DNA from 2 places in the Synechococcus sp. R55.3 genome. Region 1 is predicted to be linked to the other one. Evidence: riboswitches for the same ligand, from Rfam matches in the RefSeq annotation. Region 1 holds a riboswitch; the other holds the start of a gene.
What was found. Region 1 has a riboswitch for cobalamin ahead of metE (5-methyltetrahydropteroyltriglutamate--homocysteine S-methyltransferase). Riboswitches for the same ligand answer to the same signal wherever they lie in the genome.
Positions count from the first base shown of each region.

Region 2: it holds a riboswitch for cobalamin, as region 1 does, so the genes downstream of both, NW849_RS10440 (sirohydrochlorin chelatase) here and metE (5-methyltetrahydropteroyltriglutamate--homocysteine S-methyltransferase) in region 1, are expected to answer to the same signal.

Region 1 is NZ_JANSIG010000017.1:2,750-20,841, forward strand. It holds gene NW849_RS04355 (NAD-dependent succinate-semialdehyde dehydrogenase) at 1-486, shown strand, start outside; gene NW849_RS04360 (RNA-binding S4 domain-containing protein) at 486-737, shown strand; gene NW849_RS04365 (hypothetical protein) at 743-1,270, opposite strand; gene NW849_RS04370 (plastocyanin/azurin family copper-binding protein) at 1,280-1,666, opposite strand; gene NW849_RS04375 (DUF4439 domain-containing protein) at 1,836-2,501, opposite strand; gene NW849_RS04380 (WecB/TagA/CpsF family glycosyltransferase) at 2,779-3,498, shown strand; gene NW849_RS04385 (cell division ATP-binding protein FtsE) at 3,539-4,378, shown strand; gene metE (5-methyltetrahydropteroyltriglutamate--homocysteine S-methyltransferase) at 4,555-6,819, opposite strand; cobalamin riboswitch at 7,276-7,481, opposite strand; gene NW849_RS04395 (cell division protein FtsX) at 8,000-8,911, shown strand; gene NW849_RS04400 (hypothetical protein) at 8,973-9,575, shown strand; gene NW849_RS04405 (pyridoxal phosphate-dependent aminotransferase) at 9,633-10,814, shown strand; gene NW849_RS04410 (ParA family protein) at 10,973-11,773, shown strand; gene NW849_RS04415 (hypothetical protein) at 11,775-12,608, shown strand; gene NW849_RS04420 (peptide chain release factor 3) at 12,903-14,528, shown strand; gene NW849_RS04425 (aminotransferase class V-fold PLP-dependent enzyme) at 14,715-15,950, shown strand; gene NW849_RS04430 (TIGR03960 family B12-binding radical SAM protein) at 16,101-18,092, shown strand, end outside.
Region 2 is NZ_JANSIG010000065.1:669-12,840, forward strand. It holds partial or broken gene NW849_RS10410 (S1 RNA-binding domain-containing protein) at 1-180, opposite strand, end outside; gene obgE (GTPase ObgE) at 395-1,438, shown strand; gene NW849_RS10420 (hypothetical protein) at 1,499-1,873, shown strand; gene NW849_RS10425 (L-threonylcarbamoyladenylate synthase) at 1,892-2,605, shown strand; gene NW849_RS10430 (PAP/fibrillin family protein) at 2,661-3,278, shown strand; gene NW849_RS10435 (hypothetical protein) at 3,287-4,183, opposite strand; gene NW849_RS10440 (sirohydrochlorin chelatase) at 4,281-5,321, opposite strand; cobalamin riboswitch at 5,354-5,490, opposite strand; gene NW849_RS10445 (heavy metal translocating P-type ATPase) at 5,618-7,933, opposite strand; gene NW849_RS10450 (heavy-metal-associated domain-containing protein) at 8,046-8,240, opposite strand; gene NW849_RS10455 (DUF5340 domain-containing protein) at 8,305-8,544, opposite strand; gene trpC (indole-3-glycerol phosphate synthase TrpC) at 8,610-9,530, opposite strand; gene hmpF (pilus motility taxis protein HmpF) at 9,814-11,547, shown strand; gene plsX (phosphate acyltransferase PlsX) at 11,908-12,172, shown strand, end outside.

The DNA.
Region 1 (18,092 bases):
GGGGATCCCTTGGATCCGCAAACCGATGTGGGGCCTCTGGCTACCCCCAGCATCCTGCAAGAGGTGGACGGACAGGTGCAGGCTTTGGTGCAAGCAGGAGCCAAAGTCCATATCGGCGGATCCCCCTTGGGAGGGAATTTTTACCCGCCCACAATCCTGAGCGACATCCCCCCGGATCATCCGGTGGCCCACCAGGAGGTGTTCGGGCCGGTGGCGCTGCTGTTCACCGTCCCGGATGTGTCGGCAGCCATTGAGCTGGCCAACAACACGCCCTTTGGCCTGGGTGCCAGCGCCTGGACAACCGATCCAGAGGAACAAGAGCGCCTGCTGGAGGAGCTGGAGGCGGGATCCGTGTTCATCAATGGCATGGTCAAGTCCGACCCGCGCCTTCCCTTCGGCGGCATCAAACGCTCAGGGTATGGACGGGAACTGAGCCGGGAAGGGATCCTGGAATTTGTAAATGTCAAAACCTTTTGGGTGAAGTGATGGCGGAGACTGCTCAAAGGGATCCCCAGCCGGCGACGGATCCTGTAATCAAGCTGGATCAATTCCTCAAGCTGGCGGGGGTTGCTCCCACCGGTGGGCAGGCCAAGCAGCTCATCCAAGCGGGGCAAGTGCGGGTGAATGGTGAGGTGGAAACCCGGCGGGGACGCAAGCTGCGCCCTGGGGATGAAGTGGCCGTGGGAGGTGGAGTTTGGCGAGTGCGCCTGGATAAGACCCCAAAGTCAGATCAGTGAACGGGTCAGTGCAACCGGATCAAAAGAAGCATGGCCAAGGCCCCGATTCCCCCTGCCACCGCAAACTGCCACTCCAGCCCCCACAGCAGGCAGGCAACTCCGGCCAGGATCTGGATCCCACCGGTCATCCAGTAGGGGAGGCGCGGCGGATCCACCAAGCCGTTGAGCCAGTGACCCAGCCCCATTTGCCACAGCCAAAACACCCCCAGGTATGGGCTCAAAGCTGCCAAAGGGGTACGCCCGACAAAGGGCAGCACCGAGAGGATCATGCCCTGGGCGATCACCAACGTCCACACCAAACCCACAAAGTAGAGGTGGGCCAGTCCGGCTGTTCGAAACTCCGGCAAGCTAGTCTGCCGCACCATGTAGCCCAACCCAATCAGGGAAATCACCAGCCACAGCCAGTTGATGTTGGCCTCTTGGTGAAACTGGGTGGCAGCAAACCCAATCCCCAAAAGGACGGCCCAAACCAGGTACACCCGCCGACAAATGTTCCAGAAGGGAAGAGGGGATCCCAGGGGTTCCATTTGCATGGCCTTCACCTAATCGACGACGACAATGCGGCCCACCATGCTGGGGTGGATATCGCAGAAATATTCCTGGATCCCAGCTACTTCGAACACCACCGCTTTGCTCTCGTTGCGACTTAGCCGTCCCGTCCCTTGAAACTGCGCTCCCTCCACAGGAGTAGCCGTGTGGGGGGTGGAATCCAGGTTGGTGAAGGTCACCTTGCCCCCCCGCTTGAGGGTAACCTCCGAGGGCAGGTATTGAAACCCCCGAATGATTACCTCTGCTGCCGCCGTTGCTTCGACAGGATCTCGCCCCGCAACAGAGCTGGCTTGTCGCCACCGATCCACAGCCAAGATAGCCCCCACATTGAGCAGGGATCCCAGCCCACTGAGCAACAGCAACCGCCGCGTCATTGGCATAGGGCTTTCTCCACACAGGTTAGGAAGCGAAAAAAAGCTGAGGCGTTCAGAAGAAGGCGATTGCGACAGCAGTGCAGAGCACTTGGATCTCCAAGCCCCAAGTCCTACAGAGGACGTTGGAAGGCTTTGCAGATCATCGCCTCATCGCCGGCAGGGGTTACCAACAGCTCTACACCTTCAGGATCCAGCGCTCCCGAGTCTCGGCGCTGACAAAGGGGGCAGGCACCACCAGAATGCTGGGGTCAAGGCTGTGGAACACGGCCCGGATTGCAGTGGCATGGGCAACTTCGTTGGGGCCAATGGTGCTGGCGGCAGCCACCAGGTCTTTGTTGGAAAGCTGGGTAAACGCGTCGTTGTAAGCCAAGGCTGCATCAAACTCCAGAGCCAGGGCCAGCTTGGCAATGTTGGCATCGGAGTCGAGATTGCCTTCTTTGTTGTCGATGTAGGTGGAAAGGTCGTAGCTATCCCGGGCCCGAGAGGGGATCCCCCCCAGTTGCCGCACGGCGCCCGCCAGCAGATCCCGGTGCTGTTCGTGATCCTTCAGGTTCTTGGTGGCCACTTCCAACACGATCTTGCCCACCTCAGTATTGCTCAACTTGCCGGCAGCGGTTTTGTAGGCCCAGATTGCCTGCTGTTCCAAGTCGATGGCCGCGTTGAGGATGGCGATGTCGGCAGTGTTGGACTGGGCGGCACCGGGCAGGGTGCGCAATCCAATTGCTCCACCTACGCCCGCCAGCAAACCAGCCAACAACAAGCTGCGGCGGGAGGTTGCAGGGCTGGGATCCCATTCGGCGGCCAATTGAGGCAGAGCGAAGGGAGTCTTTGCAGTCTTCATCTCAAGTCTCCTGTCTCGAAAGATGGCAACCAACCTTCAGGGGCTTGCTCTGGGTCGGGCAATTCCCTCTGGCCTGGTCTGATGGAGATACGCCGTGGATGCCGCCGCGGATGCCTGAGGGAAGAGATTTTCGTGGTCAAATAGCCATGAAATGCCTCTTCGAACTCGCCTCTCCCTCTGGGAGAAGGTCCGGGCTATCTTAAAAGCGTGTCCAACGGCTCCAGTGGGGGCCAGCATTCGGTCGGTAGTGTCGTTATCCATCCATGCGATTCTGGGCGTGAACCTGCACCTTGCTCTGCCGGAGGCCAGCCTACAGAGCTACGCCACCTGGATTGAGGCGCGTATTCGGGAGGGTCAGGGCGCTCAGGTGGTTACCTGCAACCCGGAAATGATCATGCAGGCGCAGCGGGATCTGGCCTTTGCCCAGGTGCTGCAAGCGGCGGAGCTGGTGATCCCCGATGGCATCGGGGTGGTGTGGGCTTTGCGACGGCAAGGGATCCGCGTCCAGCGGGTGCCGGGGATCGAGCTGGCAGAAACCCTGATCCCGTTGGCGGCAGAACGGGGGTGGCGCTTGGCCCTGGTGGGGGGAAGGCCGGAAGTCAACCGGGCAGCAATTCGATATTGGCAAGCCCAGTGTCCTGCTTTGGCCCTCTGGGGCTACCACGGCTACTTCTCTAGCGAGGAAGAAAAAGAGCTTCTGCAAGCTCTCCAGGAATTTCGACCGCAACTGGTGTGGGTGGGGCTGGGATCCCCGCGGCAGGAGCTGTGGATCCAAAAGTGGCGTCCCCTTTTGCCCCAAGCCATCTGGATGGGGGTGGGGGGCAGCTTGGACATTTGGGCCGGCCAAAAACGGCGAGCGCCCCGTTGGTGGCGTGACCATCACCTGGAATGGTTGTATCGTCTCTATCAGGAACCCTGGCGCTGGCGACGCATGTTGGCTTTGCCCAAGTTTGTCTGGCGGGTGCTGTGGGATCCCTCTTCTCGTTTGCGCCCCTAGTCTGCCGGCGCTCTCTCCCTCCTCTGTCTAGGCGCTTACTATGGTGATCGGTCAGCACATCGGCTATCCTCCTCGCTTGTACCGTTGGGCCGGTACGGCTCCGACTCCTCATCTCCCTGCCCCGGCCAATCCAGAGGCCACCCTGGGCTTTTACGGCAGCACTCAATCCGGATCCCTGGAAACCCCGGCCAGCATGGTGTCCTTGCGGGGCGTGAGCAAAGTCTTTCCCAACGGCAACTTGATTTTTCAGGATGTGAACTTGGAGGTGCGCCGCGGCGAGTTCGTGTTCGTAACGGGGGTCTCCGGAGCAGGCAAGTCCACTCTTTTGCGACTGCTCTACGGGGCGGAACAGGCCACCGAGGGCACGGTCATCGTCGATCAAGTCTGTCTATTTTCTTCTGAAGGGCGGCGGCGACCCTACCGCATCCCACCGCGTCCGCTGGCCATGTTGCGGCGGCGCTTGGGGGTGGTTTTCCAAGATTATCGCCTTCTGGCCAACCGCACCCTGGCAGAAAATGTGGCCTTCGTGCTGCGCGCCCAAGGGCTGTCCCCCGCAGAAATCCGCCGTCGCATCGGGCCGACCCTAAAGATGGTGGGGCTGACCGAAAAGCGAGATCACTTTCCCCATGAGCTTTCGGGGGGGGAACAGCAGCGCCTTAGCCTGGCCCGGGCCATTGTCAACATGCCGGTGCTGCTGCTGGCGGACGAGCCAACAGGAAACCTAGATCCGGAAAACTCCCTCTTGGTTCTCCAGATTTTGGAGCGGCTCAATTCCTTTGGGGTGACCGTCATCATGACCAGCCATGACCCCTATCTGGTGGAGCGGGCCGGCCACCGGGTGGTGCGCATGGAGGGAGGGCGCCTGTATGATCTGCGCTGAGGGCTGCCGGGATCCCTATTTTGCTCTCCACAAGCTTTTTGAGATCCCGGAGAGCAGCTTTGCCGGTTGCATCAGCAGACCGTAGGCCCTAAGCCAGCCGCATCAGCACAACAGCGGCACCGCCCGCGGCGACTTGTCAAGCCAGCCCGACCAGTTACATCAGCGGGTCGTGGGCCTTACTCGCGCAGACCCTCAGGTTGGGTTTCCAGAAGCTCCTCCCCTAGCTGATGAGCGGCAGCCACCATATTTTTCAGTGCGGGGATCACCTCCTCCCAGCGGCGGGTCTTGAGGCCACAATCGGGATTAACCCAAGTTTGCTCCACAGGCAAGTGGGCCAGTCCTGTGCGCAGCTGCTGCAGGATTTGCTCAACGCTCGGCACCGCAGGGCTGTGGACATCGTAAACGCCGTTGCCCACCTGGTGACGATACCCAGCCTGGGCAATTTGCAGCAGGGTTTTGTTGTTGCTGCGGCTGTTTTCAATGGAAAGCACGTCGGCATCCAGCCGCTCAATGTGCTCGATGATGTCCCCAAACTCTGAGTAGCACATGTGGGTGTGAATCTGGGTTTCCGGCTTGGCCCCGCCGGTAGCTAGGCGAAAGGCATCCACTGCCCAGCTGAGGTATTCTGGCCAGCGTTCTTTTTTCAGAGGTAGCCCCTCCCGCAGTGCCGGCTCATCCACTTGCACCATCACCGCTCCAGCCGCTTCCAGATCTGCCACTTCGGCTCTCAAGGCCAGGGCAATCTGCAAAGCCTGCTCCCGCCGGGGAATATCAACACGGGGAAAGGACCAGTTGAGCATAGTCACTGGCCCCGTGAGCATGCCTTTCACCGGCTTTTGGGTGTGGGACTGGGCTACTTGGAATTCCCGCACTGTCATGGGTTGGGGGCGAACCACGTCGCCGTAGAGAATGGGAGGGCGCACGCAGCGGCTGCCGTAACTCTGCACCCAGCCGTGTTCAGTGAAGGCAAAGCCTTCCAGCTTCTGGGCAAAGTACTCCACCATGTCGGTGCGCTCAAATTCCCCATGCACCAACACATCCAGGCCAATCTCTTCTTGAATGCGGATGCACTTGGCAATCTCAGCGTCAATGGCTGCTTCGTACTCCGCCTGCGAAACCTCCCCTCTTTTGTACTTAGCTCGCCACTGCCGCACCTCTGGAGTTTGGGGGAAGGAGCCAATGGTGGTGGTGGGCAAAGGTGGTAGCTGAACCTGCCGACTTAGGCGCTGCTCGTAGGGCAGGAATCGCTCGAAGTCCTGGAGCTTGAGGTTGGCCAAAGCCTGGCGCACTTGGGGGTTGGGGGGGCTAAACTGCGCAAAGCTCTGCCATTGCTGCTGGATTTCCGCCTGCTGGGCAGCAGTGTCTTCGCCGTTGAGGGCTCGCGCCAGGAGAGCTACTTCGGCCAGCTTCTGTTCGGCAAAGCTGAGGACATTTCTGAGGGGTTCCGGCAACTGGGCTTCCAGAGCAGCGTCGTGGGGCACAAATTGCAACGAAGCGGAAGGCTGCACCCGTAGGTTGGGAGCTACCCCCTGCAGCTCCCGCAGGCTGGCCAAGACGGTCTCAGGCTGAACCTTCCAGACATTCCGAGCGTCCACTACGCCAGCACCTAGGATCTGGTCAGCCGGAAAGCCATAGGTTCTTACCAGATCCAGGGTGTGGCCACGGGTAAAGTCAAGGCTAATGCCGGCCACCGGCAGTTGCACCACCCAGGGGTAAGTCTCCCCCAGGTCATCGAAGTAGGTGACCAAGTGGACAGGGATCCCGGCGGTTGCCAACTGGCGGTAGCTCATTTCCACAGCTTCCCGCAGGCCACTTCCCTGGCTGGTAACCAAAATGGGATCGTGAATCTGGACTTCTGGGATCCCCAGCTGTTTTAACTCCTGGAGGAGATCCCGGTACAGAGGAAGGAGCTTTTCCAAGTCCGCCCGCAGATCCCCAGATCGCTGGCTAAGGCAGAGCAAAGTCACTGGACTGAGGACAACGGGGCTGGTGCGCTCCCCTAGGATCCCTTGGGCCCGCCGAACTCTTTCCAAAAAATCCCCAAAGTTAGGACTGGGATCGGCTTCCGGCTCAATTTCGGGTACCAAGTAGTGGTAGTTGGTGTCAAACCACTTGGTCATTTCCAAAGCCGGCAGGCCCTCCCGCCCCCGCGCCATGGCAAAGTAGCGGTCTAAACCCGACAGACCTCGGAACCGAGAGGGGATCAGCCCCAGCCAGGTGGCCCAGTCCAGTACATGGTCGTAGAGAGTCTGATCCCCTACCGCAATGTGATCAATCCCAGCTTGTAGCTGAGTCTGCCAGGCTTGAGTCTCCAAATCCCAAAAGGTAGCCAGCAGAGCCTCTGACCCTAGGGCACCACTCCAAAAGCCTTCCAAAGCTTTTTTGAGCTCGCGGCGCTTGCCCATGCGGGCATACCCCAATGTCATGGTTTGTGCAGTCATGTTGTGTGCCATCCCAAATAATGAGTTTTCTAATTTTCCTGCGTTCAATTCGCCCTCAACTGGGATCCCGCCCGCCAAGGAAGAAACCGGCTGTTCCTCTCTTGCCTCTGGAACCCCAACAAAACACTGCCTTTTGCGCAAAAAAGATACTCAACGCAGCCAGCGATCGCAGTGGCTACTTGCCAGCCTACCAATTGAAGTCAGGAAGCCTGACATCTCACTCTTTCCTTCGCGTAGGCGGGCTGTAGATCTTGATAGATCTTGGTGCAACAGCACCCAAAATTTACTCTCTCCCGGCCAACTGGCTCAGAGTCTTGCTTGGGTTCTTGGACTTATTTCTACTGCTGAGGAGTACCGAAAGCTTGTGGGAGCAACGCCGGGAAAATGCTCAGGATAACGAAAGCAGAAACGAGCTAAAGCCAAGACAGTTACCATCTGTACCTCGCAGATGTTGTGAAGTTTAGAAAAACCATCGGCGGGCATTCTGACTGACACGGTTTTGGGGGACAAGATCTGGATCGGCAGCGAATGACTCTAGAGATTTGCTGCAGGACTTCTCCTAAACCGGATCACAGCTGCGGGACAGCGGCAGATTCTCACTGCTCTTTCCCCGTTTCCTCTGGCGGCTGATCCCCGTCAGAACCGATAGCTGAGCTACATCGTATCACGGAGTTCAGAGACGGGAGTAGAGTGCTTCAATCATCACCAAGCCAGCAGCCTTTGGAGCTACCAGACCTCACCTTTCACCCAGCGGTCTTGCAGGAAGTCATCGGAATCCTCTAAGCATCCTCCCCCCCTGCATTGCTCTCAAGATAAGGCAGTGATAGCTTAGCTGCCATAAGTCTTGTCCAGGAGGCAAGGGGGTTTGCTCCTTTTTGCTGAAAAAGCGACAGATCGGGGTTTCTATGGCATCAAGCTTAAAAGTAACTGTGTGGTCTGTGGGCCTCTTCTTGCTGAGCCAGATGTGGGCTGGATGCGCTCAGAATGCTGCTGAGCGGACAGCTTTCGATCCAAAGCTAGCTGGTGGAGCGGGCCGGCCACCGGGTGGTGCGCATGGAGGGAGGGCGCCTGTATGATCTGCGCTGAGGGCCTGCCGGGATCCCTATTTTGCTCTTCACAGGCTCTGTTGAGCTCCAGGGGGCAAGGGTCTGAGCCCATTGATTGTTGGATGGAGAACAGCATGCAATCTCTCTCCCGATTTCTCAATAAAATCCGCTATCTCCTACAGGAGACTTTTTTGGGGTTGCGGCGGGGGGGCTGGCTGAACTGGGCCGCTGTGAGCACCCTGCTGGTGTTGCTGTTCTTGGTGGGGATCGGCGTTGAGCTGTCCTGGGGCGTGGATGCCACGGTGCAGTCGCTGGGAGGACAACTGGAGATCTCCGTCTACCTGGAGCCGGAACGGCAGGGGGTGGAGCTGCAACCTCAGGTCGCCCAACTGCCTCATGTGGCCGAGGTGAAGGTCATCACCAAAGACCAGGCTTGGCGCAACCTTTTGCTGGAAATGGGGATCCAAGACGAGGCGGCCATGGAAACCCAGTTGGGGGAGAACCCCTTGGTGGATGCTCTGCGGGTTAAGGCGGATTCCACCGAAGCCTTGGGGGAAGTGGCGGAGCAGATTCGCCAACTGGAAGGGGTGGATGAGGTCTACTACGGCGACCGCATTGTGGAGCAACTGGCCCAGCTCCAGGACATGCTACGGCTGGGATCCCTGACCATTACCGGCGTGTTGGCCCTGACAGCGGTGGCGGTCATCACCACCACCATTCGCCTCATCGTCATGGCGCGGCGGCGGGAGATCGAGGTGATGCAATTGGTGGGGGCGACAGCAGCCTGGATTTACTTGCCCTTTATTTTGCAAGGGTGCCTGTTTGGGGTGATCAGCGCAGTGGGAGCTTGGGGATTGATCTTGGGATCCCAGCAGTTGCTGCAGGAGCTGCTGGAGCAGTTGATTGCCTTGCCCTTCCTCAAGGTGATGCAGGCAGATCGCAGCCAACTGGAGTTTTGGCTCTTGCCGTCGATGTTGTTGGGGATGGGGGTTTTTCTGGGCACCACCAGCAGCTTGATCGCGGTGCGCAAGTCGGCAGGGCGATGAGCTGGAGGCGATGCTGAGGAAAGCCCTGGATATTCCAATCTGAGGATCGCCATAGGATAAGATGATGGACTCTACTTCCCTGGCTTTCCAAGATCTGGCCGCCATGAACCCATTGCCTCCTCCCGCCCACCCTTACCAATTCCGCGCTTTGGGCCTAGTTAAGGGATCCCTGAGATCGATCCCCAAGGCTTATGCACAGGCAATTTTGGTTGCTTCTGACGGGGCAGAATATCCGGCTACTCCCGGACGCGCCGAGCTTCTTCGCCCCTTCAACCACTGCATCGAGAGTGGCCACACCTACTGGTACTATGTGCAGCCGCAGCCGCGTTCAGGGGGGGCTTTGGGCTTGAGCGTCATTCGCATCTTGGCCCTACCGGAAGAGGAGCAAGACCCAGAGTGGGAAGAAGAGCCGTTTTTGCCTGCCCCTGAAGATGTAGAGGAAGGCTTTAACATCCGCGGCATCGTCCAGCCCCACGATGGCTTTGTTGAGGTGACCGTGCGGCGCAAGCCCCAGGGAACCAAGCAATTTCCCCCGCTGCAATTGCGTTTGGAAGGATTCTTGCCGGGAGCTGTGGCGGGCGAGTTTTGGGATCTGTTGGCAGAGCGAGAGGGCAACGAGCTGTTGCTGGTGGATGGTACCCGCCTGTTGACCGCAGTAGCCTAGCTGTCTAGATTGGCCCCGCTTCAGAACTTTAAAATAAACCAAAGAGCTCCCTGACCGATGGTGTCTGCTGGCTTGTCCCAACGGGTCGCCCATCTATCCCCTTCCCCCACGTTGTCCATTTCGGCTCTGGCTAAAGCCATGCAGGCAGAGGGGCTGGATGTGTGTAGCTTGAGCGCGGGCGAGCCGGATTTCGATACGCCTGACCACATTCGGGCCGCGGCCATCCGTGCTCTGGAAGAGGGCAAAACCCGTTACGGCCCCACCGCCGGGATCCCCGCTCTTCGCCAAGCAGTGGCCGACAAGCTGCGGCAAGAAAACAGCCTGCAGTTCAGCCGTGACCAGATCCTGATCAGCAACGGCGGCAAGCAAACCCTGTTTAACCTGGCCATGGTGCTGCTGGATCCCGGCGATGAAGTGATCCTGCCTGTTCCCTACTGGGTCAGCTACCCCGAAATTGCGGCTTTGGCAGGGGCAAAGGTTGTGCGGGTGCAGACGGAAGAGGCCCAGGGGTTCAAGCTCACCGCCGAGCAATTGCGCCAGGCCCTCACCCCCCGCAGCAAGCTGCTGATTCTCAACTCACCGGCCAACCCTACCGGAGCCGTTTACCACCGGCACGAGCTGGCAGCTCTGGCAGAGGTGATCCTCTCGGCCCCCCATCTGTACGTGATCTGCGACGAGATCTACGAAAAGCTGGTCTACGGACAGGCCCGCCACATCAGCCTGGGATCCCTTTGCCCTGACTTGATGCCGCGCCTGATTCTCAGCAGTGGCTTCGCCAAAGCTTACGCCATGACCGGCTGGCGGGTGGGCTACTTGGCCGGGCCCAAGCCCATCATCGAGGCAGCCATCAACCTGCAAAGCCACAGCACCTCCAATGTGTGTACCTTCGCCCAGTACGGCGCTCTGGAAGCCCTGACCAGCCCCCTATCGGCAGCGGCTGTGGAAAAAATGCGCCAAGAATTCTGGCAGCGGCGGGATCTGATGCTGGACGAGATCCGCACCTTGCCGGGGGTGACTTGCCCAGAGCCGGAGGGCGCATTTTATGTGTTTGTCAACATCGGCCAAACCGGGTTAAGTTCGGTGGAGTTTTGCCAGCGGCTACTCAGGGAACACCATGTCGCTGCCGTGCCGGGAGTGGCCTTTGGAGCAGATTCCTACATCCGCCTTTCCTACGCTGCCGACCGCACCACCCTCGAAAAAGGGCTGCAGCGGCTGCACCGGTTTGTGTCTTCCCTCTGAGAATTCAATCCGAGGATCGAAAAGAACTGAGGAAGCTCAGCTCCCAGCGGCTGGATCCCTGTAGGCCATTCCCAGCGGCGGGATCCCTATCTGAAGTGTGAACACTATTGCTTAACCCTAGCTATAGTGTTAGGGGATGGGCTACGAGGGGATAACTCATGTCTGGCAGAACGGCGCTTGTCATCACCGTTGCCTGTTTGAGTGGGGGATCCGGAAAGACCACAGCCGCCCTCAACCTGGCCATCATGTTGGCCGAGCATGGCAAGACGCTGGCCGTTGACTTTGATCCGCAGGGCAACTTAAGCCAGTGGATGGGCTGGACGGATCTGTCCGAGTCGGCCACCATTGCCGAGACGATTCTGCCGGGGGCGGATCGGGTTCACATTCGGGAGATTATCCGTCCGCCGTTGAATGAGGATCGCCAGGAGCGGCTGTGGTTGGCCCCCAGCGATTACAGTCTCTCGCGGGCCATGGATGCGATCGTGATGGAGCCGGGGCGGGAGCTGTTTTTGAAGCGGGCTTTGCGACCGATTTTGCCGGAGTATGACTTTTTGGTCATCGACAGCCCCCCCTCGAAAGGGTTGCTCACCTACAACAGCATTCTCAGCGCCGATCTGCTGGTGGTGCCGACGGAATGTACCCAAAAGGGGGTGATGGGGGCCCTAAGTACCCTGGTGCTGTTGAAAGAATTGGAAGAGCTGGATTTTCATGTGCCCAAGTTTTTGGGGGTGCTCCCCACACGGGAACAGTGGGTGGGCAACAACCGCACCAAAATGTCGCGGGCCGCGGTGGAAGCCTTGGCGGAAATGATGCAAGGGATCCCCATTTTCACGCCGGTGCGGCAAAGTACAGTGGTGCAGCAAACCAACAGCATGGGCTGGTCGTTGGCGGAGGCGGGGGAAGATCTCCTGGCCCAACCTTATCGTGAGGTCCTCAAGGCTGTGTTGGAGGCCCGCTAACATGGCTACCGCCAAGAAGCCTCCCAAAAAAAAATTGCCCACCGGCCCCACCAAGGCAGATTTGCTCTCGCGCATGGGGGTGAATAAGCAGCCAGAGCCGATGGAACCTGCACCTACGGCTGCCGATGGCGTTGAGGCTCCGCACCGTCCAGAGGACAACAGGGGGACGGATTCCCTGGATCTGCCTCACCCTGCGGCATTAGATGTTGAGCCCGATCCATCTGCCGCCGCCTCGTCCCCTCTGTGCCAGGTTGCCACAACCCCACCAGAGGCAGGACGGATGCCTCTCCTGGCCAGTGTGCTCTCCACACCTGAAGCTCCTTCTCGGGATGCGGATCCCTTGTCCAACTTGTCGCCCGCTCCGGTCGAGGTGGAAAGGGTTGCCTCCTCACCCCAGGTCAGTCTGGCCAAATGGGCCAATACTTCGCTGCCAACTGAAAAGCCAGCCGAGCTTTTGCCCCCTGCTACTGCTTGCACCGACAATGGGGTTCGCCGCAATGGCACCCCCAATGGGCAGGGTGCCCAGTCGGATCCCCGTGAAGCTCTGGATGCACAACTGGGCTTGCAAAAGCTCACCCTCAAATGGTCTGTCGAGAGGGTAGAAAAGCTGGGATCCCTGGAAAGCGCCACCGGGCTACCGGGCGAGATTTTGCTGGAAGTCCTGCTGGATCATTGGGAACAATTGCCCAAGCCCTTGCAGCAAGATTGCCTCCTGCAAGCCCACCGCATTCGCGTCGAGCGGCTGGTGATCAGCCAAAACTTCACCATTGCCACGATTGAGCAACTGCTCTTCACGTCAGCGTTGCGCAACAACAACGAGCAGCATCTGCTTTGAGTTCTGGCCGGTTGGCCTGGGAAATTCCCCCTCAAGATCTCCGCCAGTATGCCAGACAACAGGGATCCCTGTTCCTGTGCTAGGGTCAAAATGGTTCTGTTGGCTTTTCGCGCTTTTCGGCCTGTGCTCTCTCCCCCTCGCTACCTGGCGGCAACCCAACCTCATTATTCTCAAGCGTATTTCCCACTGATTTTCTATTTTTTCCTTCTCCGTATCTCTCCCATTCTTTAGGGGACAACATCGCGGCGGAATCTTCTTTAAGGCGACCAGGTTGTAGTGGAGCGGCAACAGTTGATGAAAGAACTTGATTTGGCCAAAGCTGTAGAGCAACGGCGCACCTTTGCCATTATTTCCCATCCCGATGCGGGGAAGACCACCCTCACCGAAAAGCTGCTGTTGTACGGGGGGGCCATTCAAGAAGCGGGAGCTGTGAAGGCCCGTCGGGCGCAAAAGCGGGCCACTTCCGACTGGATGGAACTGGAAAAGCAGCGGGGTATTTCCATCACCTCTACCGTCCTGCAATTTGATTACCGCAACATTCGTCTCAATCTGCTGGATACTCCCGGCCACCAGGACTTCAGCGAAGACACCTATCGCACCCTGGCAGCGGCTGACAATGCCGTGATGCTGGAAGATGCCGGCAAAGGGTTGGAAACCCAGACCCGCAAGCTGTTTGAAGTGTGTCAGATGCGGGGGCTGCCGATTTTTACCTTTATCAACAAGATGGATCGCCCAAGTCGGGATCCCTTGGAGCTGATGGATGAAATTGAGACAGAACTGGGCCTCAAGCCCTATCCTGTCAACTGGCCAATTGGCTCAGGCGAGCGGTTTACTGCGCTATTTGACCGCCGAACTCAGGAGTTTCATTTCTTTGAGCGGGTATCTGGGGGGCGGCTAAGAGTTCAAGATACCGTCATTAAACTTGGGGATCCGCAAATTGAGGAGTTGATCGACAAGGACTTGTATTACCAATTCAAGGAAGAGCTGGAACTGCTGGATGGTCTCATGCCCACCTTGGATCTAAAACAGGTGCATTCTGGCAAACAAACCCCGGTCTTTTTCGGCAGTGCCATGACCAATTTTGGGGTGGAGCTTTTCCTCAATGCATTTTTGGAGTATTCCTTACCGCCAATGCCTCACGAGAGCACTGCTGGGCTAATCCCGCCCGAACATCCTGAGTTTACGGGCTTCGTCTTTAAACTGCAGGCCAACATGGATCCCCGCCATCGGGATCGCGTCGCTTTTGTACGCATCTGCTCCGGCAAGTTCGAGAAGGATATGGTGGTCAACCATGCCCGACTCAATCGTTCGATCCGTCTATCCTATCCCCAGAAATTGTTTGCTCAAGAGCGCATCTCTATCGACGAAGCTTACCCTGGGGATGTGATCGGCCTGAATAATCCCGGCATCTTCACCATTGGGGATACCATCTACACCGGCCCGAAGCTGCGCTACGCCGGGATCCCTAGCTTTTCTCCTGAGCTGTTTGCCTACTTGAAGAATCCCAATCCTTCCAAGTTTAAGCAGTTCCAGAAAGGGGTAGCGGAACTGCGGGAAGAAGGGGCTGTACAAATCATGTACTCTATCGACGATTCCAAACGGGATCCGATTGTGGCAGCGGTGGGCCAGTTGCAGTTTGAGGTTTTGCAGTACCGCCTTGAAAGTGAATACAACGTCGAAACCCGACTGGAGATGTTGCCCTACACCCTGGCTCGCTGGGTCGAGAATGGCTGGAAGGCGCTGGAGAACATCCCCAGCTTGTTTAACACCCTAGTTGTTAAAGACATTCAAGACAGGCCCGTTCTTCTGTTTAAGAACGAGTGGACTTTACAGCAGTTTGTTGCCAGCAACCCCAAAATCAAGCTCAGCAAAATTGCCCCTATCTCGGATCTCGGCCCAGAATTGGGTGACGGCCAATAGATCAACCTAGGAGAATCCGTCTCAAAGAGCCTTAGGTTCTGACATTCAGTCGAGATGCCATTGGTCTCCACATCAGCGGTGTTGATAGGTGTTGATATCTTCGGATTTCTGAGCAAACCCCTCACACAGATCGCAGCAATTCCCCCATCTTTTTCCTGCATCGTCCAGGGACAGAGGGAGTGAACCATGCCTTTCTTCTCCAACCTGGGATCCACTTCTCCCCACTTTGGCGCTGCCCTCAGTGCTTGTGCGCCACTTTGCGAACGCTCCTTGTGGGGACTGGATCCGCAAGCCGTTTTTTTGAATCACGGCTCCTATGGCGCGACCCCGAAAAAGGTGTTGCAGGCCCAGAGTGTATGGCGGGAACGCCTTGAGGCTCAGCCGGTGCAGTTTATGGGAGAGGAACTTCCTCGAGCCTTGCGGGCGGCGGCAGCAGAACTGGCCCATTTTGTCGGGGCCGAACCCGAAAATTTGGTGTTTGTGGAAAATGCCACCAGCGGGGTGAATGCCGTTTTGCGCTCGCTGCGGTTCCGGCCAGAGGATCAGATCGCCTGCACCAATCACGGTTACGGGGCCGTTCGTCAGGCATTGCAGTACATCTGTGCCCAGTGGGGAGCCATCCCAGTTGAGGCGCAGATCCCTTTCCCCATTGCGGGGCCAGAGCAGGTTATCGCGGCCTTCGAGGCCATCCTCACTCCCCAAACTCGCCTGGCGGTGTTGGATCACCTCACCTCGCCTACGGCTCTGATCTACCCCCTGCCTGAGCTGATCGGCCTCTGTCGGGAGCGCGGGATCCCGGTTTTGGTGGATGGCGCCCATGCCCCCGGAGTTCTCCCCTTGGAGTTGGAAAAGCTAGGAGCCGATTGGTACACCGGCAATGCCCACAAGTGGCTGTTTGCCCCGAAAGGCTGTGCCTTTTTGTGGGTGGCCCCCTATCGACAGGCCCAAACTCATCCTACGGTGATCTCCCACGGCTATGGGCAAGGGTTCACAGCCGAGTTCGACTGGGTGGGCACACGGGATCCCAGCGCTTGGTTGGCCATTTCAGCAGCCCTGGCGTTTATCCAAGGGGTGGGACTGGACAACATCCGTCAGCACAACCACACTCTGCTGCTGCAGGCGCGGCAGTTGCTCTTGGAGGCTCTTGAGGGGATCCCGCCCGCCCCCGAAAAGATGTTGGGCTTTATGGCCACCCTACCCTTGCCGCCATTTTGGCAGCAGTGGATCCCTGAGCTGCCTCTTGGGGAGCGCGCCCGTCGCCTGCACGATTACCTGTGGCACACGTACCGCATTGAGGTTCCGATCATCCCCTTCGCCGGGCAGCTTTGGGTACGCATCTCGGCTCAGGTCTACAACCATTTGGCAGAGTACGAACAGTTGGCGCTGGCCTTGCAGCGTCCGCCGCAGAGTTTTCCCGGTTGAACAGACTTCACGACATTGCAAGTATGGTTGTTTCGCCTACCGGTAACCTGCAAACTTAGAGAGGCAAAGCGCTTTCCCTTGGGTTGGGTCTGCTCGAAGAGTTCGGCTAGAGTCAGATCAGTGGCTGTATTAACGTCTCGGCGGATCCCCATGCTCTCTCTGGCTGCAACTGAACCGCATCTGAGTCCCATCGATCTGGATCGCCTGCTTACCCCTGAGATTCAGCGGCCGGCCCGCTACTTGGGCAAAGAGTTCGGTGCCGTCCACCGTCCTTGGGATTCGGCGCGGGTGCGTTGGGTGCTGAGCTATCCAGAGCTGTACGAGGTGGGAGCTTCCAACCTGGGCCACCTCATCCTCTACAACATCCTCAACGCTCAGCCGGATCAACTGTGTGACCGCACCTACTTGCCAGGCCCGGATCTGGCGGCCCGCCTGCGGCAGTTGGGGATCCCGCTGTTTGCCGTGGAGTCCCGCCGCCCTCTGCGCGCCTTTCACATCATCGGCTTCAGCCTGGCTTACGAGCTGGGGGGCACCAACATCCTGGAGATGCTGGACCTAGCCGGGATCCCGCTCAGGTGGTGGGAGCGGCAGCCCTTTACCCCGGAAGAGTGCCCTCTGATCTTTGCCGGTGGGCCAACCGCCACTTCCAACCCGGAGCCCTTTGCCGACTTTTTCGATTTCTTCGTCTTCGGAGATGGGGAAGAGGTGCTACCGGAGATCGGCAAGGTGTTGGCCGGATCCCTGTCCCAGCCTCGCCGGGCAGTGTTGCTGGAGCTGGCCCAGGTGCCGGGGGTGTACGTGCCCCAGTTTTACGAGGGGATCCCGCCTCGACCCATTGTGCCTGGGGTGCCGGAGCGCGTCCGCCGTCGGGTGGCCCTGCCTCAACCCCAATACTCCGTCGGCCTGGTGCCTTTGGTGGAAACCGTCCACGACCGCCTGGTGATGGAAGTGCGGCGGGGCTGCACACGGGGCTGCCGATTTTGCCAGCCGGGAATGCTTACCCGCCCAGCGCGGGATGTGGATCCGGAAGCAGTGGTGGAGGCTGTGGTGCAGGGCTTGCGGAGAACAGGTTACAACGAATTTTCCCTCTCTTCTCTCAGTTGCTCCGACTACCTTTCCCTGCCGGCGGTGGGAGCGGAGCTGCACAACCGTCTCCTCAGAGAACACATTGCCCTTTCCCTGCCCAGCCAGCGGGTGGATCGCTTTGATGAGCAAATTGCCGCTATCATGAAGGGATCCCGCCGCTCCGGCCTCACCTTTGCCCCCGAAGCTGGCACGCAACGGCTGCGGGACATCATCAACAAGGGCCTCACCGATGCCGACTTGATTCGCGGCATTCGCACCGCCGTCCAAGAGGGCTGGGACAAAATCAAGCTCTATTTCATGATTGGCCTGCCCGGCGAGACCGACGCCGATGTCCTGGGGATCGCCCGCACCGTCGAGATGCTGCAGCGAGAATGTGCAGCCCTGGGTCGCAAGCGGGTGGAGTTTACCCTCACCCTCTCCAACTTCACCCCCAAGCCCCACACCCCCTTCCAGTGGCACCGGGTGGACTACGCCGACGTGCAGCGCAAGCAAACCCTGCTGCAGAAAGAGCTGCGGCGGCTGCGGGGCGTCAAAGCCCACTTCACCGACATCCGCTTCAGCATCCTGGAAGACTTTATTGGCAAAGGGGATCGCTCCCTGGGACAGATGATCGAGCGGGCTTGGCGGGCCGGTGCCGGCATGGATGCCTGGTGGGAAAGCATCGACACCGCCTATGCTGCCTGGGTGAGGGCCTACTGCGGCGAAGAGGTGGATCCTGCCGCCGATCCGGTCGCCCTCTGCGCCCATCTCCCCATCCGGGAATTGGGCCTGGAGGATCCCTTGCCCTGGGATCACATCGATACCGGCATTGACAAGAAATGGCTGCAAAAAGACTACCGCCGCGCCCTGGAAGCCCTCACCGTGGAAGACTGCTCCTTCGAGGGCTGCTCCGCCTGCGGCATCTGCGGCCCCGGCTTCGGCCACAACATCGTCATTCCCCCTCCGCCCGTCCCGCCCTTGCAGAGCAAACCCACCCCCACCCCGGATCCCCTGGAGCCGGAGCCACCTGCCCAGCGTTTCCGCATCACCTACGGCAAAACCGGGGATCTGCGCTGG
Region 2 (12,172 bases), on a different contig from region 1:
CTGGAGTGGCAGAAAGGCAGCCGTTTTGGCCCCGATATCGATCAAGGCACCGCGTGGCTCCACCGAGAAGACTGTACCCGCCACAATTTCGCCAGGGCTGAAGTGATAGTCGTACTTATCCAGGAGGGCGGCAAAGTCCTCAGTGGTAAAACCTACATCGGCAGCGGTGAATCGACTCATAGGGGTGCAGTAACTGATCAGTTGCGCGGGATAAAGGGTAGAAGGCCAGTTGAGTTTAGCAGAATCCCAGATGAGAGTGCATTCACTCTCCCACTTTCCCACCTGTGGGGGATGTGGCTGGGAAATACCATCGTAGCTTAGAGGAGCGTCTTTTGTGGCAAGTTTTCCGGGGATCTTGCCAAGCTGGAAGATAGAAGATTTGGGAGAAGAACGATTGCACTTTATCGACCAAGCCGAAATTGAAGTGCAAGGGGGGAATGGCGGAGATGGCATCGTTGCCTTCCGCCGTGAAAAGTATGTGCCGGCTGGGGGGCCATCCGGCGGCAATGGAGGGCGGGGCGGCTCAGTGATCCTGGTGGCAGATCCTGGCCTGCAAACTCTGTTGGATTTTCGCTTTCAACCGGTGATCAAAGCGGAACACGGGGCCAAAGGGGGGCCCAACCATCGCAGCGGGGCCAGTGGTGCGGATCGGCTGGTGCGGGTGCCCTGCGGTACTGTGGTGTTCAATGCGGAGACTGGGGAATTGTTGGGCGATCTGGTGGGCAAAGGGGATCAATTGCTGGTAGCCCGTGGGGGCAAAGGCGGCTTGGGCAATGCCCATTTTTTGAGCAACCACAATCGTGCCCCCCGCCAATTTACCAAGGGCGAAGCAGGAGAACGGGTGCGCCTGCGCCTGGAGCTGAAGTTGATCGCCGAGGTGGGCATTGTCGGCCTGCCCAATGCGGGCAAGTCCACTCTGATTTCGGTGGTCTCCTCTGCCCGGCCCAAGATTGCCGACTACCCCTTCACCACGCTGCAGCCCAATTTGGGAGTGGTGCCCCATCCATCGGGAGATGGGGTGGTGTTTGCCGATATCCCGGGGCTGATCGAGGGGGCGCACTTGGGGGTGGGGCTGGGCCACGAGTTTTTGCGCCATGTGGAGCGCACCAGGGTACTGATTCATTTGGTGGATGGCACGGCGGCAGATCCCGTCAGGGATTACCAGATCATTCAGCAGGAGCTACACGCCTATGGCCACGGGCTGATCGACAAACCGCAAATTCTGGTTTTAAACAAGATCGATGTTCTGGATCCCCAGCAGGTTGCCGAGCGCACCCAGAGGCTGTCTGCCGCTGCCGGCACTTCCGTAGTGGCCATTTCTGCAATTGCCAAGCAGGGGCTGGATCCCCTCTTGCAGCGGGTGTGGCAGTGCCTGGGTCGGGGATCCCAACAGTCTGCGGAGTTGGATCTTGTGGGGGCAAAATCCATCCAGTCCTAGGGCAGAAGAATCTTAGAATGGGAAAGCCCCTGCCTTCCCAGAACCCAGAGACGAGTGGCCATGTATATCTCGGCGGAGGATCTGCCACCGGATTTGCGTCAGATTATGTTGGCCGTTGAACAGGCGGCTCAGGCGAGGGCGGGAGCGTGTGTGGAGCTGCTGATGCTCCTGCGGCTGCTGGAGGAGTTGCACCGCGCGATCCTGGAAGGTGCCTTTCGGGAGTCTTTGCCCAATACCCGTCAAGCTCTGTATCGGGTGCTTCAAGATTTGGAAGAAGCGGGCGACTGGCCCTATCTGCCCCGTCTGCACATCCAAGCCCTGATGCAACAACTGAAGGACTGGCCCGAATCTCAGGGATCCCTGCCGGTGTCGGTGCCACCGACCCCCCGCCCTCTTGTGGAAAACCCTTTGGGGGGGAGCTGCTCCGAGTCTTGACCTCTTTCCACCTGCCCGATGGCCGAGTATTTTAAGCTGCATCCTCAACAGCCCCAGACCCGTTCCATCCGGCGGATCGCAGCGGCTTTGCGGGAGGGGGCGGTGATGCTCTACCCCACCGATACGGTTTACGCCATTGGCTGCGACGCGACCCATAAACAAGCAGTGGAGCGGGTACGCCGCATCAAGCACCTCTCCAACGATAAACCCCTCACCTTCTTGTGTCCTTCTCTCTCGCGCATTGCCCAGTATGCCCAGGTCACCGATTCAGCCTATCGACTGATGCGGCGGCTGATCCCCGGCCCGTTTACGTTTCTGTTGCCAGCAACCAAGCTGGTGCCCAAGTTGGTGATGGATCCCAAGCGGAAAACCACCGGCATCCGGGTGCCCGATTCTGCCATTTGTCAGGCTTTGCTGGAAGAGTTGGGCAATCCAATTGTCTCGACCTCTGCCAAGCTGGGGGGGGATCCCGTCGGATCCCTGGGCTTAAGTTTTGGGCAAACCTGGGAATGGGAGAGCGATCCCTGGGATGAGGGTGGGATCTTTGCGGCTGAGGAAATGCGGCAGTTGGAAAAACAGGTGGATCTGGTGCTGGATGACGATGCCCCCCGCCGGGCCAAGGTCTCTACGGTAATCGATTTGACCGGATCCGAGCCGCTGGTGGTGCGGGCCGGGCTAGGGTATGAGCAGGTGGCAGATCTGAACCTGAAACTGGTGGGAGAAGACGGTTAAGGGCAGAGGGATCCCGCGTTCTCTAAAATAGGGTCAGTGCCTTCGGAGTGTGCCCATGTCTGAGGCCCTGGCTCAGCAAAAATCGGCTCTGCTGCACCTACTGGAGGCGACCGACCGGGGCCGGAAAGTTTCCCCTGACCAAAAAGCCCAGATTTTGTCTCAAATTGCCGTCCTAGAAGCGCTCAACCCCACCCCCAAGCCAACATCGGCTCCTGAAGGGTTGGAGGGGAACTGGCTCACCCTATTTACCACGAGCACAGCTCTGCTGCGGCTGGCACAGTTGCCTTTTTTGACCACCGGCGAGATCTACCAGTGTATTCGGGCCAAGGCTGGACGGGTCTTCAACGTGGCGGAGATCCAGGGATCCGGCTGGCTGGGGGCTTGGGTGCCACGGGGAATCTTGGCGGTATCGGCACGCTTTTACCCCGAATCGGAGCGTCGGGTGAGGGTGATTTTCGAGCGATTGGTGTTCGGATCCCAAGCTTTGATGAGCTACGAGATCGAGAGTTTTCTCTATTTGCTCGAGCGGGCTCCGGAGCGGATCCCGGCTATTCAAATCGATATTCGCCGCCGCGAGCCAACGGGCTGGCTGGATATCACCTATTTGGATGAAGATTTGCGGATGGGCCGGGGCAGCGAGGGGAGTGTATTTGTCCTGAAACGGGTGAGTTGAGACTTCGGCTAGCCGGAGGGCTTAGAGGGTTCCGTTTCGGCTATTTTGTGAGATAGGTTTTGGGTTAGGGTGAAGCCTATTTCCTGGAGAACTTGCAAGGCGCGGTAGGACTCCCGCAAAGCTTGCAGCTCTTGCTGAGTTTGCTCCAGTTGCCGGGCTTTTTGCTCCTGTAAGAAGCGCAGCCTTTGATTTTCGGACGCCGTGCGACGCAGAACGTGCTTGAGTTTCTGCTTCTGCTGCTGAAGCCGAGTCCGCCTCACCTCCAACTGCTGCAGTTGGATTTCTTGGAGTTCCAGTTCTATTTTCAGAGTGGCGACCTGCATCTGGAGTTGGCGAAGTTTTTGGTTGAGCTCTGGCTCTGGTGTGGGTTTTGCCGACTCAGGGCTTGGGGAAGAAGGTGATGACAATTCTTGTAGGGGCTGCAACTGTTGGGCCTTGGCCTGCGAAGCTTGATCCTGGTGCTGCTCGCCCTGCAGTCTTACTTGAGTGTGTTCGCTTACTTCGGTTTCAGTTTCCGTCTGCTGCTCAGCTTGATCAAGAATTTGTCGATCGCAGATCTGGGTTTGAGGATCCTCGTCAACCGACTGCAAAGGGAGAGAATCCTCCTCGGGTTGCCGAGGGTTGCCGCCATAATCGGCGGGATCAAAGGGAGACAGAGCCGCTACCAGCGAGGCCCGAAAATCAGTCCAGGAGCCCGACTGCAGACCCATCTGAACCACCCGCCAGGCCCCATAGGAGGCCCCAGCGGCAGCCAGGATCCCAGGGATCCCGGCCAAGGATAAGGAAACCCTGGGCAGGGTTGGCAGGATCTGATCCAACAGCCCCACCACCAGAGCGAAGACGAAAATCCCGCTCCCCGCAGCAGCGGCACCCGAGACCCAAGAGGAGCGGGAAAACATCGTCATTGGCTTTTCGTTATCACAATCGCTAGAGCGGGAAAACCAGGTTCAAAAATGGCCTGTCTGCACTCAGTTTATCCCGCCAGCAGCCTCTGTTTCCCTCTCAGGGCACCTGCCAAGCCCGTTGGTGGTAGCCCTCTAATTGGGCCCAGGGATCCCCAGCCGCTGCGTGGGTATGGCCGTGGTCGTGGTGAGGGTGGGAATGAGGATGGTGATGGGATCCGTGCCCGTGATGGTGGTGATGATGCTCGTGAGGATGGTGATGGGTATGCCCAGCTCTGACCTCTGCGCTCACGGCCAGGCGAAACTTGCACAGGTGGCAGTTCATTTGGGTTTGGCCCTGTAGGGCTTCCTGCTCCAGTTGCTGCAGGCTGTGCAGCACCGTGTCCACAAGGCCCAATTCCGGCAGCATGAGCCAGTCGATTTCCGACTGTCGTTGTCGTTGTTGTTCCACTGCCGCCTCAATTTTTTTCACCAGCACTCCGGTAAACAGGAAGTAGGGCAGCACGATCACCCGGCGCGGATGCCAGGACAAGGCCCGCTCCAATCCCACGGGCAGGCGGGGATGGGTAATGCCGATAAAGCAAGTTTCCACAGCGGCAAACCCAGATCCTTCCCAAAGCAACCGGGCCAGTTTACAGGCTTCGGCATTGGCCTCGGGATCGCTGGAGCCGCGACCCACAAACAGGAGCACGGTTTCTGCTTCTGGGATCCGCCGCGGTTGGGCGGCCATCAAAGCGGCCAATCGGTCTCGCAGCAGTTGCAGGATCTCGATGCGGATCCCCAGCGGCCCACCGTAACGAATGCGCAACTGGGGATAGAGGGCCTGCAGGCGATCCAATTCCATCGTCACATCGAACTTGTTGTGGCGGGCCCCAAACAACAGCAGCGGCAGGACCACAATCTCTTGCCACCCTTGGGCCAAGCACTGCTCTACCCCCTGGGCAATGGTTGGCTGGGTCAGCTCCAGAAAACAAGGGATCACCGGTCGATGGGGAGTGAGGGATTGGTAGACTTGGGCCAACTCCAGAAAGGCTTGCCGCCCTTCAGGGTCGCGGGATCCGTGGCCGATAAGCAATAGGGGCAATGAAGGAGAAGCAAGCTGCCCAACCGAAAGGGGAGGGGAAACACTGAGGGTATTCAACACAAAAAACTCCGTTCCTTGTGAATCGCAAGGGGTACAGGACAACGGCAGGTGGGTGTTCTGGCTGAGGGAGGGATCCCATCACAGTTGCGTCACAGTGGCGGACTTGCACCGCGCTTTCCCCAGTCTGCCTGAGCTTTTTAGGTTAGCTTGCCTCTTGCCATTCACCAAGCTCCCGGGGGGGATGTTCTTGTCTGCCAGAAGATAGCCCCGAGACATGAGCGGTACGGCAGACTCATGCTCAAAGGGCAGCAAAACTGTTGCCGCGCTAATCCCCCTTGCCCCTGGGAGAGGGCCTAACGCCGGCCCGCTGGTTTGGGGGGCTGAAAGTGTCGCAGGCGCAGGGCATTGGCGACCACCGAAATGGAACTCAGGGCCATTGCCGCCCCGGCCAGCATGGGGTTGAGCAGCCAGCCTGTGAAGGGATAGAGCGCCCCAGCAGCAATCGGGATCCCGAGCGTGTTGTAGATAAAGGCGAAGAAGAGGTTTTGGCGGATGTTGTTGAGGGTAGCCCGGCTGAGTTGAATGGCTGTGGCGACTCCCCGCAGATCCCCCGACATGAGGGTTATATCGCTGGCGGCCATCGCCACATCCGTACCCGTACCGATGGCGATCCCCACATCGGCTTCTGCCAGAGCCGGAGCATCGTTAATGCCATCTCCCACCATCGCCACCCGGTGTCGAGGTTGTCTTAGGCTGCGTATGTAAGCTGCCTTCTGATCCGGACGGACTTGGGCAATTACCCGCTGAATGCCTGCTTGCCGAGCAACCGCTTGGGCCGTGGTGGGGTTATCCCCGGTTAGCAGGATCACCTCTAGGCCCATCTGTTGCAGGTGTTGCACTGCCTCAGGAGAGGTGGGTTTGAGCGGATCGGCAATGGCCAACAGCCCCACCAGACTCTGGGATTGCGCTACGCCGATCACCGTTTTGCCCTGGCTTTCCCAGGTCTGAACCCGCTCTGACCAAGAGGGATCCCAAGGGATCCCCATCTCCTGTAGCCAGCTCAGCCGACCGATGCGAATCCACTGATCTTCCACCCAAGCCTCTGCCCCACTGCCTACCCTTGCCTGAAAGTGCCAGGCAGGAGGGATCACAATTTTTTCGGCTTCGGCTTTCTGCACCACCGCCTGGGCCAAAGGGTGTTCCGAGTGCCGCTCCACTGCCGCTGCCAGGCGCAACACCGTCAGGGGAGAGGAGCCATTAGCCCAAATATCGGTGACGGTAGGGCGACCTTCAGTCAGGGTGCCAGTTTTGTCCAAGACCACCGTGCGCAAGTGGTGGGCCAATTCCAGGCTGTCGGCACTTTTCACCAGGATCCCCAATTCTGCCCCTCGTCCCGTGGCCACCAGGATCGAGGTGGGGGTCGCCAACCCCAGCGCGCAAGGGCAGGCGATGATCAGCACCCCAATTGTGTTCACCAAGGCCAGTGTCGGGTTATCGGCCAGCACCCACCAGAGCACAAAAGTTAGAACTGCCACCCCAATCACCGCCGGCACAAACCAGGAGGTGACCCGATCCGCCAACTGTTGAATCGGAGCTTTGGATCCCTGGGCTTCCTGCACCAGGCGCACGATCTGGGCCAGAACCGTGTCTTTGCCCACCCGCCGCGCCTCCATCACAAAGCTGCCCGTCTGATTCAGCGTTGCCCCAATCACCTCATCCCCCGCCGACTTGAGTACAGGCAGGCTCTCGCCGGTCACCATGGACTCGTCGAGGGTGGAGGATCCCTCTAGAATGACCCCATCCACCGGCACCTTCTCTCCGGGGCGCACTCGGATCCGATCCCCCACCTGCACTTCCCGAATCGGAATATCCTGCTCCACCCCATGGCGAATTACCCTTGCCGTTTTCGGTTGCAGCCCGATCAGCTTGCGAATGGCTTCGGAGGTTTGCCCCTTAGCCCGTTGCTCCATCCACTTGCCCACCAGAATCAGGGTGGTGACCACCGCCGACACCTCATAATAGACATCCGGGTGCAGTCCTTGCCGGTGAAAATAGTCGGGGAAAACCGTTGGGAAAACAGAATAGAAAAAAGCCGCGCTCGTCCCCAAGGCCACCAGCGTGTTCATATCCGCTGAACGCCGTTGCCAAGCAGCCCAGGCTCCCCGGTAAAAATGCCTGCCCACCCAAAACTGCACCGGAGCCGTCAGCAGCAACTGCAACCCAGGATTGTGCAGCCACATGGGAAAGCCCGGGATTTCCATTCCCAGCATCATCGGCAGGGATCCGATCACCAGCACCGTGCTGATGCCCACCCCCATCGCCACCTTCAGCTTCAATTCCCGTTCTGCGGCCCGTTGGGCGATCCGCTCTGGGTCTGTCGGATCGTCCAGTTGCCAATCCTCCTGGATAAGGCGCGCCCGATACCCCGCCCGCTCCACCGCCCGAATCAGCGCCTGCGGATCCACCAGCCGGGGATCCCCTTTGACGGTGGCCTGCTCACTGGCAAAATTCACGGATCCGGAGGATACTCCCTGCACCTGAGTGAGGGCCTGTTCGATGCTGCGGGCGCAGGAGGCACAGCTCATCCCTTGCAGGGCCAACTGCCAAGTGCCCTCAGGAGAAGGCGCAGAGGCCGATAGTGCACCCGATGACCCTTTATGGGCAGACATGGCAACACCTTGTTGATGAAACGACAGCTACTCTCCACCCTGGGCAGGGCGAAGGCAGCCATCTGTACAGAAATTCAAAACAGACGCCCGACCGTTCCCGGCCCAAAATTGACTAGGCCGGGGGATATCCCACCTGGGTGAGGGCCTGCCGCAAATCGCTCACAGACCGCCCAGAAGTAATCCGCACCTGTTTGGTTTTGGGATCCCCTTCCACCTGGGCCTGGGGATCCAGTTGCCGCACCGCTTGCGCAATGGTGTCCACGCAAGCCGCACAGGCCAGCTTGGGCACTGTCAAAACAACCTGCATCTTGGGAAACCTCCCCAACCCAATGCCACTGAAAGGATGCTAAACCTTACAGTGGACTGGAAGGTCAAGGGGGAGTCTGAGGCTCGTCCATATTCCAGCGGTAGTCCACCTGATAGCCCCGCTGTCGCCAGTCTTCTTCCAGTTGCACCTGTTGGGTGAGGGCTTTGCGCAGAGAGTTGATCAGCTCTTGTGTGCGGGCTCGGTTGCCGAAATCCTGTTCTTCCACTGCCGGAAAGGTTTGCCGCTCCAATACCCGCAGCAGAAATTCGTAGTGGATGTGAGCCGGCACAGGAATACGTTTCATCGGTCTGAGCAATCCTTAGAGATCCATTGTTCTTAACAGAGATCCATATGATGGAGGGTTCTCATTCACTGAGATGACAACAGGTGGCGCACAGCTTGGCCGGGATCCGGCTGTCTCACCAGAGCTTCCCCCACGAGCACAGAGCGCACCCCCCAGGCCCGCAACTGCTGCAAATCGGCAGGGGTATGGATGCCGGACTCGCTGACAATGGGCAGCTCGCCGAGGAGATCCGAGTGGGCGGCCAACAGGTCGCGCGTTGTGTTTAAGTCCACCGCAAAGGTTCTCAGATCGCGATTGTTGATGCCAATGAGCACCTGCCCTCTGGACTCTTGCAGTTGGGGCAAACGCAGCACCCGCTGCAACTCTTGGGAGGTGTGCACCTCCAGCAGAGCCGCCATGCCCAATTGCCGAATCAGCTTGAGAAAGTAGCCCAAATCCGCATCGGAGAGAATGGCGGCAATCAAGAGCACTGCATCCGCCCCCAAGGCGCGGGCCCAGAGGATTTGGTAGGGGTAGAGAATGAACTCCTTGCACAGGATGGGGATCCCTGCCGCTTGACGGATCTGCCGCAGATACTCGCCACTGCCCTGAAAGAACCGCTCATCCGTCAGCACCGAGAGACAACTGGCCCCACCGGCCTCATAGCTCTGGGCAATGGCCACCGGGTCAAAGGGATCCCGGAGAACGCCGCGGCTGGGGGAGGCTTTTTTGACCTCGGCAATCAAGGAAACAGGGTGAGGAGACTGGGTAAGAGCCGCCACAAAATCCCGCACCGGCGGGGCTTGATCCAGTTGCCGTTGCAATTGCTTCAGGGGAAGCTGCTCCCGTTGGCGCTCCACCTCCTGTTCTTTGTGCCAGACGATCTCTTCCAAAATGTGGCGCGGCTTGGCTTCCGGCGCTGTTGTCTGGTACACCTGAGAGGCTACGACCACCGGCGGGGCAGGAGAACGCCGACGAATAGAAAGCGGCTCACCTTGCAGCTCCATACAAACCCTGAGCAGAACCCTACACCACACCCTAGACTACCTTAGTGCTCCGCCACCGGTTTGAATAGCTACCCCGGACATCCCCAAAACTCATCTGGCGAAGGTGCTTTTTTTAGCCTATGGTTGAGTCTAGAGCGGTAAGGTATAGAGTCTGATGCCATCTTTTGCGCCTTGGGGAGCCCTACTCCGGCAGCCGTTCATTGTTCCCCAGCCAGGGGCGAGGGCTCGGTGGGGTTAGGGTTTGGGATTGGCGTTGTCCATGCTGTTTTGAAGGAGTTCAGGCGTGCTGTACCTGGCAGAGCTATCCAAGCCGATTGGGTTTGCTAAGTCGTCTCTACAATTGCTGGCCAAGCAGCAGCAGGACAATACCTGGGTGGCCGTGAACGAAGAATCGATTACCCTGGAAGGCCGCATTGCCCAGGAGGCCGGGCGTTTCAAGGATGGGTCGCTGGTGCTGGCGGAAATCTCCGGCAGCCGTCAGGTCGCCCGCATCAGCGAAGCTGCTCGCCAACTGGTGACTTACCTGCAAAACTTCAGCCAACTTCAGCTCAAAGCCCGCAGCCAGGAAGAGGAGATCGAGGTTTGGAAACAGTCCCTCACCTTTCAGGCCCATGAGCTTAAACGCCGCGAGATGGATCTGGCAGCCCAAGAAGAAGAGGTGCAGCGGCTGTACGAGCAATACAAAGCCGTAGAGGAAGATCGCAAACTCCTGGACAGCCTCAAAGAGGAGCTGGCAGCCCAGCAAGCTTACTTGGCCGAACAACAGCGGCTGATCGGAGAACAGCGGGAAGCTCTGAATCGACAGCGGCAAGAGTTGGAAGCTCAATTGCAAGAAGCTCGCTCCAGCCGATTGGGGGAAGCAGAAGCAGCGCAGCTACAGGCTTTGGTGCAGCAGCTCCAGGAGACTCTACATCCGGCTGGGGATCCCTTGGCGCTTCTGCAGAGCTTGAAAAGCCACATTCAGCAGCAGCAGGAGCACTTGAATCAACAGATTGCCCAACTGGAAGCAGAACGTCAGCAGGCCCAGATCCGGCAAGACGAGCTGGATCGGGACTACCGCGCTTGGCAAGAACGCCGCGCCGCTTGGTGGGGATCCCGACAATCCCTGGAGCACAGCCAAGCAGAATGGCAAACTCGGCAGGGATCCCTGCGAGCCTATCAAGAACAACTGCAACAGATCACCCGCCACCTGCATTTGCAGGAAACTCTCCAGCAACAGACGTATCGCCTGGTTCAAGAGTACGACTTCATCATCGCCCATCACGACGGCAGGGCAGGATCCGCGGATCCTCCCATCTCGGTCGAGGAGCTGGCGGCTTTGGTCAGCCAACTGCGCCGGGATTACGAGCAGCGGGCGGCCCAAGTTAGCCAGCAGCGGGCCGAGCTGGAGCAAAATCGCCAAGCCCTACGGGAGCTGCAAGAGCGTTTGGCCACTGCCTCTCCCGAAGAGCGGTTCGATATCGAAATGGATATTGACTACGCTCAGTCTGCTTGCAGCGCCCTCGAAGAAGCTCTGCTGCCTCAGGAGAAAAACCTACAGCGGGAATACGAAGAGTTGACCCGCCAAGAGGCCCGCCTCAGCCAGCTTCAAGGGCAGGCCGCTGCCGCCCCTACCTTGGTCGATATTGGCCCGATTCTGGATCAGATCGGCAGCCAAAAACAGGATCTCCTTCAAGAAAAAGGTCGCTTGCAGAGCCTCATCCAACAATTGGATTCTTCTTTACCTTCTCAACAAGAGCAGCTTGCCCGCCAACGGCAAGAGTTGGAGCAGCAGTGGCAACACCTGGAGCAAGAGGAGGGATCCCTGCGGGCGCGCGCCCAGGCCATGGCAGAAACCTGGGGTCGCCTGAATCACCTGCAGGCCACCCTCTACCCAGAGCGGGATCGGTGGGCAGCGTTGGCAGGAGAATTGGCGCAGTTGGAGACGGAGCTGGGCCAACACCAGGCCAGAAACTCCACTGCACACGCCCACGTCCAACAGGTACGCTCTCTCTTGGCTGCCCTCACGCAGGCGTGAGGAAGTCCACGTTTCCTATGCAGGGTGGGGAAGAAGCAGCGCAAACGGATCCCTTCGGGCTCGGTGCGGAACCTACGGCCTTGATTGAGGAAAACAAATCTGTTGACATACCCCCCGCTCTAGAGGGCAAGGATTCTGGTTTCTGGTTCTACGACAGCACTTACGAGGAACTGCGTAGCGGTAGGGCGGGGCTTTAGATCCAGTTTTTTGGTACAATTCGGTAGCATCCTGCAGCCATTAAGGCTCCCAATTTTCCGGCAGGGGGACTGCAGAGGTCGCTGCGCTTTCCCTGACGCTTGACTTGCAGTTGCCGAGGATATTCCAGTGTGAGGTCAGCTTGTGCGAATTGCGGTTGATGCGATGGGGGGCGACTACGCTCCCGAAGAGATCATCAAGGGCGCCTTGCTGGCCCATCGGCATCTGCGGGTCGGGATTGCGCTGGTCGGTCGTCCAGAGTCCCTCAAGCCCTTTTTGCCTCAGCCCTTGCCTGCTGGGATCACCATCGTGCCTGCCGAGGACGATGTGGGCATGGCGGAAGAGCCGTTGATGGTACGCAAAAAGCCCAAAGCCTCCATCAACGTCTCAATGCAACAGGTGCGCTCCAACCAAGCCGATGCTGTGGTGG